Regions from separate parts of the Thermoanaerobacterium xylanolyticum LX-11 genome, predicted to be linked through region 1. Evidence: riboswitches for the same ligand, from Rfam matches in the RefSeq annotation. Region 1 holds a riboswitch; the other holds the start of a gene.
The links. A riboswitch is a leader RNA that binds a small molecule or an ion and turns the genes downstream of it on or off. The one in region 1 is predicted to bind cyclic di-AMP.
Positions count from the first base shown of each region.

Region 2: linked by a shared signal. The riboswitch ahead of THEXY_RS08135 (C40 family peptidase) and the one ahead of THEXY_RS05755 (cell wall hydrolase) in region 1 are both predicted to bind cyclic di-AMP.

Region 1 is NC_015555.1:1,188,939-1,194,647, forward strand. Features, by position in the region: gene THEXY_RS05750 (sensor histidine kinase) at 1-1,278, shown strand, start outside; gene THEXY_RS12625 (hypothetical protein) at 1,369-1,515, shown strand; cyclic di-AMP (ydaO/yuaA leader) riboswitch at 1,573-1,701, shown strand; gene THEXY_RS05755 (cell wall hydrolase) at 1,701-2,525, shown strand; gene THEXY_RS05760 (TMEM165/GDT1 family protein) at 2,590-3,153, opposite strand; gene THEXY_RS05765 (transposase) at 3,569-4,045, opposite strand; gene THEXY_RS05770 (IS701 family transposase) at 4,163-5,359, shown strand; gene THEXY_RS05775 (DDE transposase family protein) at 5,394-5,709, opposite strand, start outside.
Region 2 is NC_015555.1:1,638,499-1,644,207, reverse strand. Features, by position in the region: gene THEXY_RS08150 (nicotinate phosphoribosyltransferase) at 1-459, shown strand, start outside; tRNA gene THEXY_RS08145 (tRNA-Leu) at 700-786, shown strand; gene THEXY_RS08140 (AEC family transporter) at 836-1,756, opposite strand; cyclic di-AMP (ydaO/yuaA leader) riboswitch at 1,945-2,075, shown strand; gene THEXY_RS08135 (C40 family peptidase) at 2,079-2,774, shown strand; gene typA (translational GTPase TypA) at 2,925-4,748, shown strand; gene THEXY_RS08125 (lytic transglycosylase domain-containing protein) at 4,769-5,356, opposite strand; gene THEXY_RS08120 (SPOR domain-containing protein) at 5,497-5,709, shown strand, end outside.

The DNA of each region.
Region 1 (5,709 bases):
TCTGTGTTATACGGTCTCAAATATTACCTTGTATATCAAGCGTTTGACGATATACAAAATCAATCAGATGTCATAGTCGAAAAACTGAAAGAGGTTGATGGCATAATAACAAGTGTAGACAAAGATTTACTTTTCGGATCGTCAATAGGTGAAAATATGTATTTAAAGATTGTGGATTCGCATGGGAAAATTGTGTACGTGTCTTCACCGCATTTGATTGATATACCATATGATAAAAATATAAATGTACCTACAAAAATAGAAAAAGATGAGACACATATAGCATATATAAACAGAAAGTATACTTTTGGGAATAAATTTTTTTATATTCAGGTTTATGAAGATTTAAAAAATCAGTATTTTTTCTTAAAGCTTTTGTTTGTTATGATGGCTGTTTCCGATGTCATTGGAGTTTTGGTGTCTTTTTTTGCAGGATATTTTATAACGGGTAGAGCATTAAGGCCTGTTGATTATATGGTGAGAGAAGTTCATGCAATCGACGAAAAAAAATTAAATAAAAGATTGAGCATTAGTGGAAATAATGATGAACTGTCTAAGCTCGCTGCTACATTTAATGACATGCTGGATAGGTTGGAAGACTATTTTAAAAGGCAGAATGCATTTATATCAAATGTTTCCCATGAGCTGAGGACACCTTTGTCTATCTTGAAAGGATATATAGAACTTATAGACAGATGGGGGAAAGACAACAAAGATGTACTGGAAGAGTCTATAGGCGCTTTAAAAAAAGAAGAGCAAGAAATGGAGATATTGATTGAAAGGCTTTTAATGCTGGCAAGAGGAGATAACAAGACGCTTAATATAAATAAGAAATTATTTAATGTTTATGAATTGATTGCAGAAATAGTCAGGGATGCTAAAGTGATTTTTAATGGGAAAAACATTGAAATTTTTTGCGATAAAAATTTGGAAGTGTATGCAGATAGGAACCTTATAAAGGAGCTATTAAGAATAATTCTCGATAATGCATTAAAATATACAGATATTGACGGCAACATAAAATTTTATGCAGGGGAAGCAGATAATAATGTAGCCGTAACAATTAAAGACGACGGCATTGGAATACCTGAAGAAGAGATTCCTTATATATTTGACAGATTTTACAGGGTTGACAAAGCAAGAAGCAAAGAAACTGGTGGAATGGGTTTAGGACTATCTATTGCAAAACTTATTGTTGAGCTGCATGGTGGAAGTATTGAAGTAAAAAGCAAGTTAAATGAAGGATCCGAATTTAAAATAACAATTCCCAAAATTTGATAGATGGGGGTGTTATTTATTTTTAGTGACATACTCCACAATATATGGTATAATATATTTATAAAATCACTATATATTGGAGGGTATAAAATGTTGCAAAAAGAAGCGACGAAGAATCAGCAGATGGAGGCAAAAAATTCTTCTAAGGAATATAAATGCCCTGATTGTGGGGCTCAGTTAGTTCCTGAAAGCGGATGTATTTACTGTCCATTTTGCGGTTACAGTGAATGCCACTAATTACCTATATTCCCATCAGTTTAATATGGACATATACAAGCATTCCCCTTATAATTAAAGTAAAATATGCCGAATCCCCGAAAAGGGGTACGGGGGATCTTTTTTTGGGGTGAATCCACTTAAGTGGTAGGGCGGCCCTTTGCCCGAACCCGTCAACTAACCTCGGAGGCAAAAGGGGGATTTTTATGTTAAAAAAATGTATTAAGGTAAAGCCTCTCATTGCATCATTAGCAGCGGCTCTTTTATTTTCTCAGACGGCATTTGCGGCAACATATACTGTGAAGCCTGGTGATAGCCTATATAAAATAGGCTTAAATTATGGTACAACATACAATCAAATAATGAAGCTTAACAATATCAGTAATACAGTAATATATCCGGGGCAAGTATTAGTTGTACCTGGCAGTGACAACACATATACAGTCCAAAAAGGCGATAGTTTATACTTAATTGCCATGAAGTATGGTACTACTGTAGATGCTTTAAAAAATGTAAATGGTTTAACAGGCGATATGATTTATCCAGGTCAAGTTTTTGTCATACCAACATCGACGTCTGGCACACCATCAACTTCTTCAAGTATAAGAAGCGATGTAACTACAAACAGGGGTTCTGTCCAAAGAGGTGTTATTTCATACACAAATGCTGATTTGGATCTTCTATCAAGGCTTATAAATGCAGAAGCTGGTGGTGAATCGTATCAAGCTAAAGTTGCTGTCGGTGCCGTGATAGTGAATAGGGTAAAAAGTGGTATATTTCCTAACTCCATAAAGGGTGTAATATATCAAGTCGATAGCAATGGCTACTATCAATTTACGCCTGTTGAAAATGGCTGGATAAATCTACCTGCCACACCAGACTCAATAAGTGCTGCAAGGGATGCCTTAAACGGTGTAGATCCTACAAACGGTGCACTTTATTACTTTGACGACAGCAATACTAACCAGTGGCTTTGGTCATTGCCAGTTGCATTGAGAGTTGGAAATATGGTATTTTCTTATGCAAGATAAAGATGATGCAAAATTGAGAGGCTAAGAGGAGCAAAATGGATACCGAAAGGTATCCATTTTGCTTTTATAATGTTTTTGCTTCGTACAAAGTGATAAAGCCAAATATTATAAAAATGATCGCTGATATGTAGTGTAAAAGCCTTGTCGGCAATTTCTTACCTAAATAAACTCCCAATACGATTCCGATGACATCGGCCATAAAAATTCCTGCAGTAGCGCCTAATAAAACAAATACAGGATTTTTGTATGTGGCAGTAAGTGCTAATGTCGAAAGCTGTGTCTTATCTCCAAATTCCGAAATAAAATATGTACTTATTATGGTGAAAACCGGACCGTATTTGGATTTTCTGATTTTTTCATGTCCTTCATGGCCATTTTTTAATGTAATCAACCCAAAAATTAAAAAAGATATGGCAGCCAATAGCTTCACGTATTTTATCGGTATGTACTCTGTAATAAATGAGCCAAACAAAACTGCAATACCCATATTTAAAAGGGCAGCGATCAATATGCTAATTAAGACAGTTCTGGCTTTTATAAATGTGGCAAATGCCATAGCCATAAACTGTGACTTGTCGCCCATTTCAGATGCAAAAACGAGAATAAAAGACGATATTAAAGCATTCATCAAATCTGCCTCCTTGTAATTAGTATGCCAAAAAAATAAAACCTATTACATAATATGTGCAACATATTACGTAAAGGTCTCATTCTTTAAGGCAAAGCCAGGTTAAAACCAGCATGTTGACTTTGCCACATATTTATATATGTGAACTACTCCCCTTTACATAGATAAATTATATAATATTTTTTAAAAGTCATAACTTCATTATATAATAAGTCAAAAAATTATGTCAATGCAACTTGTTTCCTTTCAGAGATTTCGCATCAAAATTCCAGCAAAAAATTTATCTTTACAAGAATTTTTATATTTTACATCTAGTTGAATATATGGTAATAGTAAATCCATTTAGATGCTAAAAAAGTTATACTTTCCCCTTACCCCATGAATTTTAATAATGAATTTCCAGTTTTGTTTCAAATTATGTCTTCACAAACAGTGGATTACTCCATCCAGTTTCTATGATAAATATCTCATCTTTTATATCTTCAATAATATCTATTTGAAGCATATGCTTTTCCCTAAAATTTCTTATACACCTGAAGAAATATAATTGCATCAAATTAAATGCTATTATTATAAACATTAACACAGTTTCTACACCCTCAGGACTGTGCATAAAACAGTGATTTAAGTGCCATTCTGTTTTTAATTGATGAAAAGCATTGTTTTCAATTTCCCATCTTTTATGTATTATTTTCCATAGAGTTTCTACTGAAGTAACTTTAGAGGTAGTTATTATCCATGATTCTTTTGTTTCTACTTTGCTTGAGCTATGTATCTCCTCTATAAATTTTATAAACCTTACTTCTATGTCGGAATTAGGCATTTGAAAATTGTCTTCGTCCCAGGCCTTTATTTTAATATAATTGCTATAGATGAGAAAATTCACTAACATAAATTACCATAATAAACTTACATGAAAAAATTTAATAAAAAATAGAGACAAATGCTCGCTTCTATGGTATTAATATGTTGTTACCCTATAACAATATTAATCATAGGAGTGGAGCAAATGTCTCATAATAAAAGAATAACAGAAAATTCATCAATAATCCAGTACTTAATGAAATTAAATTTTGCATTATATTTTACTAAACCTGTTATTCGTCATATTGTAGAATTTATAATTGCTGCCACTCAAAAAGGTTATAGTGGTACTGTTACAGATATAGTTAATTTAAGCCTTGCTAATTGCCATAGAACTACATTTGGCAAATTCTTAAGCCAAGGTGTTTGGAATATAGAGTATGCATGGAGAGCTATAAGGCGAGAAGTTATTCGCATTATATTTGAATTATCCCAAACTAGCAACAAGCCGATATTTGTGATTTTTGATGATACTATTGCTGAGAAGACAAAGCCTTCGTTACAGGCTAAACATACTATCCAGGCAACAGGATTCCATCAATCACATTTAAAAGGGAAGCAAGTTTGGGGACATCAACTTCTTACCATGATGCTATCTTGCGGCAATGTGGTATTACCTTACTGTATTGAGCGCTATGAAAAAGGTGGCAAAAGCAAAATCGAAAGAATATGCGAAATGGTATCTATGCTTCCAATACCTAAAGGACCAGCATATGGACTATGTGATTCATGGTACATAAACAAAAAAGTAATAGAAGCACATTTCGAAAGAGGATACCATCTCATAGGAGCACTAAAAACTAACAGAATTATCTATCCACAAGGCATTAGAATTCAGATAAAAGACTTTGCCCAATATATCGAAAAGAACGAAGTTCACCTCGTTACAGTGAACGGTTCTAATTACTGTGTATATCGCTATGAAGGAGCCTTAAATGGAATAGATAATGCTGTAGTAGTATTGTGTTGGCCTGAGAAAGCTTTTAAAAATCAGAAGGCTCTACATGCATTTATCTGTACTGATACTGAATTAGATACTGAGACTATTCTAAAATACTATAGTCAGAGATGGCCTATAGAAATATTCTTTAGGCAGACAAAGAATAATCTTGGACTAAATACATATCAAGTACGCTCAACAAAATCAATAGATAGATTATTATGGCTTATATCATTGACATACCTGTATTGTACGACTTCAGGTGACGAATATTATAAATTTGGGCAAGGAATAAAAATAGTACGCAAAGAAGTACAAAAGCAGCGTGTTCAATGGCTGTATGAGCGAGCTAATAATAAAGTACCTATTAATGAAATTTTAGCAGAACTACAATTAGCATAGGTGTAGTGCATCTATTTGATGGTAATATTTGTTATCAATTTTTCTCATCTATAGTATAATTGTTACTTTTTTTCTTAACAGTCCATTCTTTATCTGCTTCTCGACACTTGAATAAACCAAGTGCATCCTTAACTATATTAAGTCTTTCATCTTTAACCCTTACTACTGCATCCATCCCTATTGATAATACTTCTTTAATCCAAGTAGATTTGCAATATAATGCATCAGCTACTATAATGTCTGCAAAATGATGAAATTCTTTATGCAATTTTCTAATTAGACGCTTGCCTGCTGTGATTTCTCCTTCGTCTTTATCTGAAGCATCTCTTTTAGGTTCAAGCATTTCCTGA
Region 2 (5,709 bases), 450 kb from region 1:
TTTCTGATAGCTGGCGACACTCTTACTGTAGCAAAGGCTTACAGTGAGATAACGCCTAAAGATGAGAAAATAACTATTTTAGTAGATACATTTAAAGATGAAATTGAAGAATCATTGAGAGTGGCTGAATTTTTAGGAGATAGGTTGTATGGCATAAGATTGGATACGCCATCGGAAAGAGGGGGTGTGACAGCAAGCCTTGTGTATGAGCTTAGGCAGAGGCTTAACCAAAAAGGGTTTGACAATGTCAAGATCATTGTGTCTGGTGGGCTTACACCAGAAAGGATAAAAGAGCTTGCATTAAGCGGTGCAGATGCATTTGGCGTTGGCAGTTATATATCAGATGCATCTCCTATAGATATGACGATGGATATTAAAGAAGTAGAAGGAGAACCTATTGCAAAAAGAGGTAGAATTCCCGGAAGGATAGAGAATGCAAAATTAAAAAGAATAATATAGACAGACATGAATCTATGCTTGTCTGTATAATACTAAATGAATCGCAATTTATACAAAAAGGTATTGACACAAACAAAAAAACATTATATAATGACTAATGTGCTAACGATGTTGTGACGCGGGGGTGGCGGAATAGGCAGACGCGTACGTTTGTGTGGATGTCGATTCTGTGATAGATTTAATTAACACCTTTGCGAATATTGACAAGTTAGCATCTTGATGATACAATACTCAATGTAAGCGGGAGTGCTGGAATAGGCAGACAGGCATGTTTGAGGGGCATGTGAGAGCTATCTCGTATGGGTTCAAGTCCCATCTCCCGCACCAAAATGAAAATAAATATTTTACATAAAAAAGCCTTTCAAAAGGCTTTTTTTTAATGCCACTTTACCATTATAATTGACATGAATACAATCGCAACAATCGTCGTTGTCGTTATAAAGATCGATGCAAGTTTGGTGTTTAGATTTCTCTCATCAGAATATATGACTGCTACAAGCGCTGTTGGCATGATAGTTCCTAACATTATGGTTTTAATTGTCATTGATGCGGTATTGAAAAACAGAGGCAAGACAAAAAACAATGCTATGCCTGGTGCATATTTAATGGCAAGTCCTTTAAGTAGCGATAAAATTTCATCCTTTTCTAAATTAAAATCAAGAAAGTATCCTATTACAAACAAAGCCAATGTTGTATTAGGCATTGAAATTTGTTCTGCCAGGTTAACGATTAAACTTGGAAATTTAATACCTATGACATTTAATATGAAGGCGATTATATACGTGTCAAAAGGTACAAAGTACAAGATTTTTTTAAATACTTTCTTTAGATCTACTTTATCACTCTGAGAAAATGCGTACGCAGCAATATATGCAACTCCAAAGACATTAAATGAATTTCCCATGTCAAACATGGCAATGTGCAAAAGTCCATTGTTGCCGTAAATTTGTTGTATAAAAGGAAAAGCGAAAAGACCTATGTTGTAGCCACAAAGAGAGATAATTAAAGTGCCTTTTGTTTCTCTTTTTAAATTTGCGTTTCTAAAGGCTAAAAAGCCTACAAGAAAAGTGATGAAGCCAAAAGCAAAGCCTGATAATGTTAAAACGAACAAGTTTGTATTTACTTTTGTAGTCAAGAAAACTTTTGCGATGCTGGCAGGTAATGTTATGTATATGATAAAACTATTTATTACCTTTCCCGTTTCTGCAGGTAGAAATTTCATTTTCTTTACTGCGTAACCGAAAAATATTATGATGATGCTTATTGCGATTTTTTGAAGTATGACTATTTGACTCATTCATATCCTCCTTTTCGTATATCAAATAAAATTATACTACAACAAGCTTCTTATTTATAGAGATTGTAACAAATTTATAAATTTTTTATAAAATATATTAAGAGTTTATTAAAAAAATCTTAAAAAATTATTATGAAAACATTGACTTTATTAATCGTTTTTGATAAAATAAAAGAAACTTGTACATATTAGCAATCTTGCCGAATCCTATTTAGGTACGGAGGATTTTTCATGTTTGGGGTTAATCTGCCATATGCAGTAGGGGTACCTTCTATCCCGCACCCGTCAACTAACTCCGGAGGCAAAAGGAAGGAGATTAGCTATGAATAGCAAATTAGGTAAATTTATTTTTGGTGTATCCGTTTTCGGCATGACTATGGTAGGTTCTTCGATGCTTACACATATTTATGCAGCAGATCTTGGAAGTGGCGTCGTCATTGGAAACGGTGTAAATGTCAGAAATGGCGGAAACTTGTCGTCAATGGTTATCACACAGTTAAATTATAGCGATGTGGTTACAGTGATTGGACAGGATAATGGCTGGTACAACATAAAGCTTTCAGATGGGACTGTAGGCTGGATATATGGAAAGTACCTTTCATTAAGGTCTTCAAGTACGGTGTCAAGGGGTGATGTTGATAGAAGCATTGCCTCAAGGCTGATCGATTTTGGTAAAGAGTTTTTAGGAACAAGGTATGTTTACGGTGGTGAATCTCCATCGGGTTTTGATTGTTCTGGTTTTACTCAATACGTCTTTAAAAGCGTCGGTATTAGTTTGCCAAGGACTGCTGATGTTCAAGCTACAGTAGGAACTTACGTTGATAGAGCAGATTTGCAGCCTGGTGATTTGGTGTTTTTTAAGACATTAGGGAGCAGCATAATAAACCATGCTGGGATATACATAGGAAATGGGCAGTTTATGCACGCTTCATCTGGTGCTGGAAAAGTCATGATAAGCTCTTTATATGAAGATTACTACAGCACTCACTATGCTGCAGCCAGAAGGGTTATACAGTAAACTAAATATAACGACAAAAAGGCACTTTCATGTGTCTTTTTTTGATGCATTTTTTAGGCGATATTTTATAGTTTGTTGACTATTTAGGCATATTAATATATCATTATATATTGTATAAAATTTGCATTTGTGTGGAAGGAGTTAACCTAAATGGGGTTTGTAAGGGACGATATAAGGAATGTAGCTATAATAGCGCATGTTGATCACGGGAAAACAACTTTAGTAGACGGTATGCTTAAGCAAAGCGGCATTTTTAGGCAGAACGAAAAAGTCGAAGAGAGAGTAATGGATTCAAATGAGTTAGAAAGAGAAAGAGGAATAACTATTCTTTCAAAGAATACAGCTATTAGGTATAATGGTGTAAAGATAAACATAGTTGATACACCAGGGCATGCTGATTTTGGTGGTGAGGTAGAACGGGTATTAAAAATGGTTGATGGTGTATTGTTGCTTGTAGATGCTTTTGAAGGACCAATGCCTCAAACCAGATTTGTATTAAGCAAGGCTTTAGAGCTTAATTTAAAACCTATAGTAGTTGTTAACAAAATCGATAGACCTGATGCAAGGCCAGAGGAAGTCATTGATGAAGTCCTCGATCTTTTTATTGAGCTTGGTGCTGATGATGATCAGATTGATTTTCCTGTAGTATATGCTTCTGCCAGAGAAGGCATTGCTAAGTTAAGCTTAAAGGATGAATCAGTAGATTTGCGTCCTCTTTTTGATACTATCTTAAAAGAGATTCCGGCGCCAGAAGGTAATATAGATGATCCGCTGCAGCTTATTGTTACCACACTTGACTATGATGATTACATTGGGAGAATCGCTATTGGAAAAGTGGTTAGAGGTAAAATTGTATCAGGTGAAAATGTGGCAATATGCAAGAGAGATGGGTCTGTGCAAAATGTTAAATTAAGCAATCTGTATCAATATGAAGGTTTGAAAAGAGTACAGGTTGATGATGCTAAGTTGGGTGATATAGTAGCTGTATCAGGTATAAGCGACATTGAGATTGGAGAGACGATAGCCGATCCAGAAAAGCCAGAGGCTGTAGATTTTGTTGAAATAGAAGATCCAACCATTTCGATGACATTTGGCGTAAATACGAGTCCGTTTGCAGGTAGGGAAGGCAAATACGTGACATCAAGGCATTTAAGAGAAAGGCTTTTTAAAGAGCTTGAAACGAATGTAGCATTAAGGGTTGAGGAGACGGAGACGACAGAAGCATTTAAAGTATCTGGACGTGGCGAGTTGCATTTATCCATTTTGATAGAGACTATGAGGCGTGAAGGATATGAGCTTCAGGTATCTAAGCCATCTGTGATTATAAAGGAGATAAATGGTGTCAAGCACGAGCCTATTGAGCTTGTTACTATTGACATACCAGAAGATTACATGGGTGTAGTCATGGAAAAGATGGGCTCAAGAAAAGGAGAGCTTATGGATATGCATACTTTAAAACCTGGTACATTAAGGCTGAAATTTAAGATACCGACAAGAGGCCTCATAGGATATCGCTCTGAATTTCTTACTGATACCAAGGGAAATGGGATAATGACATCTATAATCTATGACTATGAACCGTACAAAGGGGATATACCTACAAGATCGAGAGGGTCTTTAGTGGCTTTTGAAGCTGGCACTACAACGACTTATGGACTTTACAATGCACAAGATAGAGGAACTCTTTTTGTAGGTCCAGGCGTCGAAGTGTACGAAGGTATGATAGTTGGTGAAAACTCCAGAAGTGATGATATAGATGTCAATGTTTGTAAGAAAAAGCATGTTACTAATTTGCGTTCTGCCACTGCAGATGAAGCATTAAGGCTTTCACCAGTTAGAGAAATGTCGCTTGAAGAAGCTTTGGAGTTTATCGCCAACGATGAACTTGTGGAAGTTACGCCTAAAAGCATAAGGCTTAGAAAAAAGATATTGAGTGCGCAACAAAGGTATAAAAATGCTAAATATAAACAATAAAAGGGGGTATGACCCCTTTTTTATTTTGAACCATCGGATGTATCATTTAGTATTTTGCTTATGTAGTTTATGGTTTCTTCATATGGTGGTATGCCATTGTATTTATTTATAGATTCTTCTCCTGCATTGTATGCTGCTAAAGCTAATGCGGTATTGTTGTACTTATTAAGCAATTGGCTTAGCAATTTTGTTCCACCATCGATATTTTCTTCTGGGTCAAAAGGATTTGTTATACCTAAATACTGTGCTGTTGACGGCATTAACTGCATTAGGCCCATTGCGCCTGCACTTGATACAGCATAAGGATTGTAGTCTGATTCGGCTTTTATGACAGCATCTATCAAATCTTTGCTGACGCCGTATTTTTTTGAAGCCTCATTTATATAGCTTTCTATTTTGTCTTTTGATACGCCAGTCATATCTGGCGTTTTATTACTAAAATCAATTGTTTCTGATTTTATATCTTCAGTTGAAGTGGTGCCTTCGCTTATCAATTCATTTAAGATGTCCTGAAATGAATTGCTTTTATCCACCAGGTTTATTTTTACAGGCAATCGCGATTGTATATCGCTAAATCTGCTTTCGATGATTGAATCTACATAGTCCATTTTCAAAAACCTCCTATATTTTTTATAATTCGACATAAAATTTAAAAATCCTTTTTTGTTTTAAAAAATGAGAATATAGTCTCAAATAATGAATGATTTGCAAAAAGGATTTTAGTGATCAGTGTAGAATATATAATTAGGTGATTGATGTGTATACAGACGAAGAAAGTAAGAAAAATACAAAATTAGGTTTTAAAAGGATTATATTGTTATTGCTTTTATCAATAGTTGCATCTATAGGGATAGGATTTATAATTTCTCAGTATGCTATAAAACCTTATATAGCTAAACTATCTGAAAAAAGCATGAATGCTTATTCTGTGAAGATACCCCAGCTTAATTATTACATCATA